DNA from 2 places in the Streptomyces chromofuscus genome. Region 1 is predicted to be linked to the other one. Evidence: riboswitches for the same ligand, from Rfam matches in the RefSeq annotation. Region 1 holds a riboswitch; the other holds the start of a gene.

Region 1 (5,332 bases):
ACGGAGCCGTCAGATGTCAGATGCCCCAGATGTGAACAGAGGGCCGGTGGTGACGCCCGTGCGCGTCGCCGTCGCCCTCTGCTTGATAGCACCCTTCGTGGCCATGCTCTGGGTGGGCTCGTACGCGAAGGTGGAGCCGACGTTGATCGGCATCCCGTTCTTCTACTGGTACCAGATGGCCTGGGTCGTGATCTCCACCGGGCTCACCATGATCGCGTACCGGCTGTGGCAGCGTGACCAGCGCGCCCGCAAGTCGCAGGGGGGTGCCGGAGCATGAACGACGGAGTGAACGGCGTCGCGCTCGCCGTCTTCATCCTCTTCTTCCTCGCCGTCACGGTGATGGGCTTCCTGGCCTCGCGCTGGCGCAGGGCCGAGAACGAGCACAGCCTCGACGAGTGGGGCCTGGGCGGCCGGTCGTTCGGCACCTGGATCACCTGGTTCCTGCTCGGCGGCGACCTCTACACGGCGTACACCTTCGTCGCCGTGCCGGCGGCGATCTACGCGGCGGGCGCGGCCGGCTTCTTCGCGGTGCCCTACACGATCCTCATCTACCCGCTGATGTTCGTCTTCCTGCCGCGTCTGTGGTCGGTCTCGCACAAGCACGGATACGTGACCACCTCCGACTTCGTCCGGGGCCGCTTCGGCTCCAAGGGTCTGTCCCTGGCGGTGGCGGTGACCGGCATCCTCGCGACCATGCCCTACATCGCGCTCCAACTGGTCGGCATTCAGGCCGTGCTGGACGTGATGGGCATCGGCGGCGGCGAGGACACCAACTGGTTCATCAAGGACCTGCCGCTGCTGATCGCCTTCGGCGTGCTGGCCGCGTACACGTACTCGTCGGGTCTGCGCGCGCCGGCCCTGATCGCGTTCGTCAAGGACACCCTGATCTACCTCGTCATCGCGGTCGCCATCATCTACATCCCGATCAAGCTCGGCGGCTTCGACGACATCTTCGGCGCGGCGAGCGAGAAGTACTCGGCGGCGGGTGCCGGCGGACTGGTACCGAACGCGGCCTCGCAGTGGACGTACGCCACGCTGGCACTGGGCTCGGCGCTCGCGCTGTTCATGTACCCGCACAGCGTGACGGCCGTGCTCTCCAGCCGGAGCCGGGACGTCATCCGCCGCAACTCCACGATCCTGCCGCTGTACTCGCTGATGCTCGGCCTGCTCGGCCTGCTCGGCTTCATGGCGATCGCGGCCGGCATCAAGGTGGAGAACGGCCAGCTGGCCATCCCGCAGCTGTTCGAGAACATGTTCCCGGACTGGTTCACCGGCGTCGCCTTCGCGGCGATCGGCATCGGCGCGCTGGTCCCCGCGGCCATCATGTCGATCGCCGCGGCCAACCTCTTCACCCGCAACATCTACAAGGACTTCATCAAGCGGGACGCCACGCCCGCGCAGGAGACCAAGGTCTCCAAGCTGGTGTCCCTGCTGGTGAAGGTCGGCGCGCTGGTCTTCGTCCTCGGCATGGACAAGACGGTCGCGATCAACTTCCAGCTGCTGGGCGGCATCTGGATCCTGCAGACCATGCCCGCGCTGGTGGGTGGCCTGTTCACCCGCTGGTTCCACCGCTGGGCCCTGCTGGCCGGCTGGGCGGTCGGCATGCTCTACGGCACGGTCGCGGCGTACGGGGTGGCCTCGCCGACCCAGAAGCACTTCGGCGGCTCGTCGGCGGAGATCCCCGGCATCGGGGAGATCGGTTACATCGGCCTCACCGCGTTCGTCCTCAACCTGCTGGTCACGGTGGTCCTGACCTTCGTACTGAAGGCCGCGAAGGCCCCCGAGGGCATCGACGAGACGAGCCCGGAGGACTACACGGCGGACGCCGGCGACCCCGGAGTCCAGGCGGAGCTCCCCCCGGCAACGGCTGGGGCAAGCCACTAAGAAGCGCGAGAACAGCGCCCTCAGGGGCGCGGGGAACTGCGCGAGAACCCACCACAATCCGCAGCGGGCCGCCGGCATCGAGCCATACGGCGGCCCGCTGTCGTGCACACTCCCCCCATGGACGTCCGAATCCGCCCCGCACACACCACCGAATTCGGCACCCTCGGCGAGATCACCGCCCAGGCCTACCTCCAGGACGGCCTACTCGACTTCGGTGAAAGCGACGAATACCTCCACGAACTCCGAAACGTCGCCAAAAGAGCCTCCGCCGCCGAAGTCCTGGTGGCCACCCAGGACGGCCACGTCGTCGGCGGCGTGACGTACGTGCCGCAAGGCGGCCCCATGGCCGACATTGCCCGCCCCGGAGAGGCGGAAATCCGCATGCTGGCCGTAGCGCCGGAGGCGCGAGGCCGAGGTGTCGGCGAGGCCCTCGTACGCGCCTGCGTCGAGCGCGCACGGGCCACCGACGGCTGCACGCGCATCGTCCTGTCGACCCAGCGCACCATGCGCTCGGCCCACCGCATCTACGACCGCCTGGGCTTCACCCGCACCCCCGGCCGCGACTGGAACCCGCTCCCGCACCTGGACGACATCACGCTCCTCACCTACGAGTTGACGCTCTGAAGTCATCGACGACACAACATATAGGGGTGGCTCTCGTCCCCGGCACTAGATGTATGCTCATGCTCGCTGTCGCCGCAGGGGAATCCGGTGCGAATCCGGAACTGTCCCGCAACGGTGTACTTGTGCATGTCCGTGCACAGGAGTCAGTCCGAGGACCTGCCGACAGTGCGCCCGGCCACCCGGTCCGGGTGCCCTGACGTCCGGGCCTCGTGGAATGGGCCGGTGGACGCGACGCCGCGTGCGCTCGTGTGCTGCCCCCTGCCCTCCGCAAGGCCCCCGTGCCGAGCGAGGGAGAGCCCCACGTGACCATCGCGCCAGCCGATCCGGCCTCAGCGATCCAGGAGTCCGACGGCCCCGGAACCGCGTTGCTGCGGACCCTGACGGAGCTGACCGCCGACCTCCCCGACGCCGACCCCGGCCGGGTCGCCGCCGCCGCGCTGCGCGGCCGCTCCGCGCGGGCGGACGAGACGGAGCTGCGCGAGCTGGCCACGGAGGCCGCCGCCGGTCTCATCTCCGAGGACCCCGCCTACTCGCGGCTGGCCGCCCGGCTGCTGACCCGTTCCATCGCCGCCGAGGCCGCCTCCCAAGGCGTCACGTCCTTCACCGAGTCGGTCGCCGTGGGGCACCGGGAGGGCCTCATCGCCGACCGCACGGCCGACTTCGTACGCCTGCACGCCGGCCGGCTGGACGCCCTGGTCGACCCCGAGGGCGATGACCGCTTCGGCTACTTCGGGCTGCGCACCCTGCACAGCCGTTACCTGCTCCGGCACCCGATCACCCGCAAGGTCGTCGAGACGCCCCAGCACTTCATGCTGCGCGTCGCCGCCGGCCTCGCCGAGGACGACACCCCTCGTGCGGTGGACGAGGTCGCCGCGCTCTACGGGCTCATGAGCCGCCTCGACTACCTCCCCTCCTCCCCCACCCTGTTCAACTCCGGCACCCGCCACCCGCAGATGTCGTCCTGCTACCTCCTGGACTCCCCCAAGGACGAGCTGGACTCGCTCTACGAGCGCTACCACCAGGTCGCCCGGCTCTCCAAGCACGCCGGCGGCATCGGGCTGTCCTTCTCCCGCATCCGTGCCCGCGGTTCCCTGATCCGCGGCACCAACGGCCACTCCAACGGCATCGTCCCGTTCCTGAAGACGCTCGACGCCTCGGTCGCCGCCGTGAACCAGGGCGGCCGGCGCAAGGGCGCCGCCGCGGTCTACCTGGAGACCTGGCACTCCGACATCGAGGAGTTCCTCGAGCTGCGCGACAACACCGGCGAGGACGCCCGCCGTACGCACAACCTCAACCTCGCGCACTGGGTCCCGGACGAGTTCATGCGCCGGGTGAACGCGGACGCGCCGTGGTCGCTGTTCTCGCCGTCGGACGTGCCCGAGCTGGTCGACCTGTGGGGCGAGGAGTTCGACGCCGCCTACCGCCGGGCCGAGGAGCGGGGCCTGGCGAAGAAGACGCTGCCCGCGCGCGAGCTGTACGGCCGGATGATGCGCACCCTGGCGCAGACCGGCAACGGCTGGATGACCTTCAAGGACGCCGCGAACCGGACCGCCAACCAGACCGCCGAGCCGGGCCACGTCGTGCACTCCTCGAACCTGTGCACGGAGATCCTGGAGGTCACCAGCGACGGCGAGACGGCAGTCTGCAACCTGGGGTCGGTCAACCTCGGCGCGTTCGTCACCGGGGACGGCATCGACTGGGAGCGGCTGGACGCCACCGTCCGCACCGCCGTCACCTTCCTCGACCGCGTGGTCGACATCAACTTCTACCCGACCGAGCAGGCGGGCCGCTCCAACGCCCGCTGGCGTCCCGTCGGCCTCGGCGCGATGGGCCTGCAGGACGTCTTCTTCAAGCTACGGCTGCCCTTCGACTCGCCCGAGGCCAAGGCGCTGTCCACCCGGATCGCCGAGCGCGTCATGCTCGCCGCGTACGAGGCGTCCGCCGACCTCGCCGAGCGCAACGGGCCGCTGCCCGCGTGGGACAAGACCCGTACCGCCCGGGGCGTGCTGCATCCCGACCACTTCGACGTCGAGCCGGCGTGGCCGGAGCGCTGGGCGGCGCTGCGCGAGCGGATCGCCGCGGTCGGCATGCGCAACTCCCTGCTGCTGGCCATCGCGCCCACGGCCACCATCGCCTCGATCGCCGGTGTCTACGAGTGCATCGAGCCGCAGGTGTCGAACCTGTTCAAGCGAGAGACCCTGTCCGGCGAGTTCCTGCAGGTCAACTCCTACCTGGTGCGGGAGCTCAAGGCGCTCGGCGTCTGGGACGCCCGCACCCGTGAGGCGCTGCGCGAGGCGAACGGCTCGGTGCAGGACTTCGCCTGGATCCCCGAGGACGTACGGCGGCTCTACCGCACGGCGTGGGAGATCCCGCAGCGCGGGCTGATCGACATGGCGGCCGCGCGGACCCCGTTCCTCGACCAGGCGCAGTCGCTGAACCTGTTCCTGGAGACGCCGACCATCGGCAAGCTCTCCTCGATGTACGCCTACGCCTGGAAGTCGGGCCTGAAGACGACGTACTACCTGCGCTCGCGTCCCGCGACCCGTATCGCCCGCGCGGCCCGAGCCACCGTCCCCGTACAGGCGACCCCGGACCCCGAAGCGGTCGCCTGCTCCCTGGAAAACCCCGAGTCCTGCGAGGCCTGCCAGTAATGACCACCCGTCACCAGAATCTTCTCGACCCGGGCTTCGAGCTGACCCTGCGTCCCATGCGCTACCCCGACTTCTACGAGCGCTACCGGGACGCCATCAAGAACACCTGGACCGTCGAGGAGGTCGACCTCCACTCGGACGTCGCCGACCTCGCCAAGCTGACGCCGGGCGAG
Region 2 (5,332 bases), 3.4 Mb from region 1:
GGAGCGTCCCGGCGCGGGCGCGCCGCAGGGGGAACTCTCCCCCTCCGGCAGGGCGCGCATCGCCGTCCCGCCCCGCTGCCCCGATTGGCCGGGGATCGATCAGGGCGCCCCACTTCGTCCGCGACGGCGGACGCACGGCAGGCGGACGGCAGGACGCCGCCGCCGGCGCTGGACATCGCATACAACCCGTACGACGACGGCGGCAGCGTGCCGGGTGACCAGAATCTCTTCACCGGGTCGACGACCCGGCTGAGGCGGTTCGCGAAGGGCGTCCAGCCGTGTGGGGCAAGGCCCGTGGCCCCGTCCGGGGAACCGTCGATTCCCCGGGCTGTGTCCACCCTCACTTCAGGACATCGGGAAGCCCCCCTCAGTTCACCTTTCGTTCATCTAGGTTACCTACGTTCATCCAGCCAATGACCTCGAACGATTGCCTGGGTAAATGGAAGGCATCTCGCTGATCCTCGCGATTGTGGTGGTAACCGCACTCGCGTTCGATTTCACGAACGGTTTCCACGACACCGCGAACGCGATGGCCACCACCATCTCGACAGGTGCCCTCAGACCCAAGGTCGCGGTGGCCATGTCCGCCGTCCTCAACCTGGTCGGCGCCTTCCTCTCCGTGGAAGTCGCCAACACGATCTCCAAGGGCCTGGTGGACGAGAGCGGCATGCGTCCCGAGGTCATCTTCGCCGCGCTGGTCGGCGCGATCCTGTGGAACCTGATGACCTGGCTGGTCGGCCTGCCGTCCTCCTCCTCGCACGCCCTGCTGGGCGGCCTGATCGGCGCCACCGTCGCCTCGGCCGGTGTCGGCGCGGTCCACGGCGACGTGCTGGTCACCAAGGTGCTGATCCCGGCGATCGCCGCTCCGCTGGTCGCGGGCATCGCGGCGATGATCGCGACGCGGCTGACGTACACGCTCGGCAGGAAGGCCGACGGCAAGGCCGCCGCGAAGGGCTACCGCGCCGGGCAGATCGCCTCCGCGGGCCTGGTCTCCCTGGCCCACGGCACCAACGACGCGCAGAAGACCATGGGCATCATCACCCTCGCCCTGGTCGCCGGCGGCACCCTCGCCCCCGACTCCGACCCGCCGATGTGGGTCATCCTCTCCGCGGGCCTGGCCATCGCGCTCGGCACCTACCTCGGCGGCTGGCGCATCATCCGCACGATGGGCAAGGGCCTGACCGACCTCCAGCCGCAGCAGGGCTTCGCCACGCAGACCAGCGCCGCCACCGTCATCCTGGCCTCCTCACACCTGGGCTTCTCCCTCTCCACCACGCACTCGGTCTCCGGCGCGGTGATGGGCGCGGGCCTGGGCCGCAAGGGCGGCGTGGTCCGCTGGTCGACGGCGACCCGGATGTTCGTCGCCTGGGGCCTGACGCTCCCGGCCGCCGCGCTGGTCGGCGCGATCGCCGAGTGGGTGACCGGCTTCGGCTCCTGGGGCACCGCCCTCGTCGCGGTCTTCCTGGTCGCCTCCAGCGCCGCGATCTGGAAGATCTCCCGCCGTGAGGTCGTCGACCACACGAACGTCAACGACACGGACGAGGAACCGGCCGGCGTGGTGACCGCGGCGATGGCCGCGGTGACGCCGCCCCCGGTCGGCACCCCGGCGGAGGGCCCGGCGGCGCAGGTCACCATCCCCTCCCCCGCCGCGGGCCCCGAATCCCCGGCCGCGGAGCCGACGCCCTCTCAGGCCAGCGTCTGAGCACCCGGTTACTGAAGGAAGCAGCAGCAACATGAAGATCGACTGGGCGGCCCTCGGCTCCGTCTTCGGCGTCAGCCTCGTGGTCACGGTGGCTCTGGTGGGCCTGTTCACCCTCGGTATCACCGGCCTGTCGCGGCGCGAACGCGCCGCGGAGCGGGGTGAGTCGGCGGCGCTGGCCGTCACCGGCGCGTACACCGCGTTCGCGGCCTGCGCGGCGGCCGTGGGATACGGCATCTATCTGATCGTCGCCTGACGGTCGTCACAAGGTCGTGCCCGACGGCCGCCACCTCTTGGCGGCCTGACGGCAGTTACGTCTTGGCGGCCCGACGGCCGTCACATTGTCCCTGAGGGCACTCACTGACGGCCTTCGGTGCTGTCGCGCCCTGCGCGGGCCCTCGACGAGGGCTCCGGCAGGGCGCTTCGTCGTGCGGCGCGACGGACGGGCGCGGACGTGCGGGAGACCCGTGCCGCCCGTGCCGTGTGGGCCTCAGCACACTTGCCCCGTCGCAGGTCAACGGCAAGTTGACGGGTGTTCCGGCCCCATGGTGGACTGCCGGAGCCATGTACGGCGGCAGGAGAGGAAGCCCGGTGCGAATCCGGCGCGGTCCCGCCACTGTGACCGGGGAGGAAACCCCCGGGAGCCAGGAACTCTCACCGCCGGTCTCGTCGAACCAGGGCGTGGACACCCTGAGTGAGGACATAACGCGATGCTCGGCTGCCCAGTCAGGTCCCGTACCAGGTCTCTGCCCGACCCCACGGCCGGCTGAGCCGCATGCGTGCCGGTCGCGTCTTCGCGTACGGCGCCGCCGCCGGCCTCCTCGGCGACCTCCTGCTCGGCGATCCACGCCGCGGGCATCCGGTCGCCGCGTTCGGGCACGCCGCCGGGGCCGTGGAGCGGGTGCTGTGGCGGGACCACCGCGGGTGGGGCGTGCTGCACACCGTCGTGTGCGCCGGTGGCGCCGTCGCGCTGGGCGCCGCGGCCCGTCGGTCCGTACGCTCCTCCCCCGCCGCTTCCGTCGCGCTGACCGGCGTCGCCACCTGGGCCGTCGTCGGCGGGACTTCGCTCGGCCGGGAGGCCCGGGCCGTCGGGCGTGCCCTGGAGGCGGGGGACGTCGAGGGGGCGCGGGCGCGGCTGCCGCACCTGTGCGGGCGGGATCCTCAGGCGCTGGACGCGGACGGGATCGCGCGGGCGGTGGTGGAGTCCGTCGCGGAGAACACCTCCGACGCCGTGGTGGGGGCGTTGGTGTGGGGGGCCGTCGGCGGGGTGCCGGGGCTGCTCGGGTTCCGGGCCGTCAACACGCTGGACGCGATGGTGGGGCACAGGTCGCCCGCGTACCGGAAGTACGGGTGGGCTTCGGCGCGGCTCGACGACCTCGCGGGGTGGCCGGGGGCCCGGTTGACCGCAGTCCTCGCCGTGCTGGCGGGTGGTGACCCGCGGGGCGCCGTGCGGGCGTGGCGGGCTGATGCCGCGAAGCACCCGAGTCCCAACGCGGGGCCCGTGGAGGCGTCGTTCGCCGGGGCGTTGGGGGTGCGGCTCGGGGGGACGTTGTCGTATGCGGGCCGGGTCGAGCACCGGCCCGTACTGAACGGTGGGGGGCGTGCGGTGCAAGTGGCCGACATCGAGCGGGCCGTCCGGTTGTCCCGGCGGGTCGGCGGGCTGGCGTTCGGGGTGACCGCGGCGGGGGCGCTGCTGTGGGCGCGGCTGTCGGGGAGGCCCGCGTGACCGGCCGTGGGCTGCTGGTCGCCGGCACCACCTCCGATGCCGGCAAGAGCGTCGTCACCGCCGGGATCTGCCGGTGGCTGGTGCGGCAGGGGGTCAAGGTCGCGCCGTTCAAGGCGCAGAACATGTCGCTCAACTCGTTCGTCACCCGCGAGGGCGCCGAGATCGGGCGGGCGCAGGCCATGCAGGCGCAGGCGTGCCGGGTGGAGCCGACCGCGCTGATGAACCCGGTGCTGCTCAAGCCGGGCGGGGAGCGGCGCAGCCAGGTGGTGCTGCTGGGCAAACCCGTCGGGGAGATGAGCGCGCGCGGGTACCACGGCGGACGGCAGCAGCGGCTGCTGGGGACGGTTCTCGACTGCCTCGCCGAACTGCGGGGCACGTATGACGCGGTGATCTGTGAGGGGGCCGGCAGTCCGGCCGAGATCAACCTGCGGCGGACCGACATCGTGAACATGGGGATCGCCCGGGGCGCCGGGCTTCCCGTGCTCGTCGTCGGCGACATCGACCGCGGCGGGGTCTTCGCCTCCTTCTTCGGGACGGTGGCGCTGCTGTCGCCCGAGGACCAGGCCCTGGTCGCCGGGTTCCTCGTCAACAAGTTCCGCGGGGACGTCAGCCTCCTCGCACCCGGCCTCGACATGCTGCGCGACCTCACCGGTCGGCCCGCGTACGGCGTGCTGCCGTACCGGCACGGTCTCGGCATCGACGAGGAGGACGGTCTGAGGGTGTCGCTGCGTGGCACCGTGCGGGAGTCGGCCGTCGCCCCGCCCGTCGGTGAGGACGTGCTGCGGGTCGCCGTGTGCGCGATCCCCCTGATGTCCAACTTCACCGACGTCGACGCGCTGGCCGCCGAACCCGGAGTCGTCGTCCGGTTCGTGGACCGCCCGGAGGAGCTGGCCGACGCCGACCTCGTGGTCGTCCCGGGCACGCGCGGCACCGTCCGGGCCCTGGAGTGGCTGCGGGAGCGGGGGCTGGCGGACGCCCTCGCCCGCAGAGCCGCCGAGGGCCGGCCGGTGCTGGGCGTCTGCGGGGGCTTCCAGATCCTCGGCGGGCACATCGAGGACGACGTCGAGAGCCGCCGCGGCCACGTCGACGGCCTCGGGATCCTGCCCGTGCGGGTGCGCTTCGCCCGCGAGAAGACCCTCACCCGGCCCGTCGGCGAGGCCCTCGGGGAGCCGGTCGAGGGCTACGAGATCCACCACGGCGTCGCCGACGTCCACGGCGGTGAACCCTTCCTGGACGGCTGCCGGGTCGGCCAGACCTGGGGCACCCACTGGCACGGTTCCCTGGAGTCGGACGGCTTCCGGCGCGCCTTCCTGCGCGAGGTGGCCGCCGCCGCGGGCCGCCGCTTCGTGCCCGCGCCGGACACCTCCTTCGCCGCGCTGCGCGAGGAGCAGCTGGACCGGCTCGGCGACCTGATCGAACAGCACGCGGACACGGACGCGCTGTGGCGGCTCATCGAGTCCGGCGCGCCGCAAGGACTGCCCTTCATCCCACCGGGAGCGCCCGCATGAGCACTGTGTTGTTGTTGTCGACCGCGGACACCGATCTGCTGGCGGCCCGTGCCTCCGGCGCCTCGTACCGGATCGGCAACCCGACCCGCGTCGACGTCGCCGGCGAGCTGCCGACGCTGATCGAGGGCGCGGACGTCGCCGTCGTACGGCTGCTGGGCGGCAAGCGTGCCTGGGAGGACGGGCTGGCCGCGCTGAAGGCGTCAGGGATTCCGACCGTGCTGCTCGGCGGGGAGGCCGTGCCCGACGCCGAGCTGATGGCGGAGTCGTCCGTGCCCGCGGGAGTCGTGGCGGAGGCGCTGCGCTATCTCGTCGAGGGCGGGCCCGCCAACCTCACCGAGCTGGCGCGGTTCCTGTCGGACACCGTGCTGCTGACGGGAGAGGGCTTCGAGGAGCCGCGGA

The links. A riboswitch is a leader RNA that binds a small molecule or an ion and turns the genes downstream of it on or off. The one in region 1 is predicted to bind cobalamin.
Region 2: another riboswitch for cobalamin. It lies ahead of IPT68_RS08520 (cobalamin biosynthesis protein); the one in region 1 lies ahead of IPT68_RS24115 (ribonucleoside-diphosphate reductase subunit alpha).

The regions. Positions count from the first base shown of each region.
Region 1 covers NZ_CP063374.1:5,317,721-5,323,052, reverse strand. The annotation lists gene IPT68_RS24130 (DUF3311 domain-containing protein) at 14-277, shown strand; gene mctP (monocarboxylate uptake permease MctP) at 274-1,884, shown strand; gene IPT68_RS24120 (GNAT family N-acetyltransferase) at 2,002-2,508, shown strand; cobalamin riboswitch at 2,562-2,686, shown strand; gene IPT68_RS24115 (ribonucleoside-diphosphate reductase subunit alpha) at 2,811-5,159, shown strand; gene IPT68_RS24110 (ribonucleotide-diphosphate reductase subunit beta) at 5,159-5,332, shown strand, end outside.
Region 2 covers NZ_CP063374.1:1,884,465-1,889,796, forward strand. The annotation lists gene IPT68_RS08510 (inorganic phosphate transporter) at 440-1,702, shown strand; gene IPT68_RS08515 (hypothetical protein) at 1,734-1,955, shown strand; cobalamin riboswitch at 2,232-2,372, shown strand; gene IPT68_RS08520 (cobalamin biosynthesis protein) at 2,475-3,425, shown strand; gene IPT68_RS08525 (cobyric acid synthase) at 3,422-4,933, shown strand; gene cobN (cobaltochelatase subunit CobN) at 4,930-5,332, shown strand, end outside.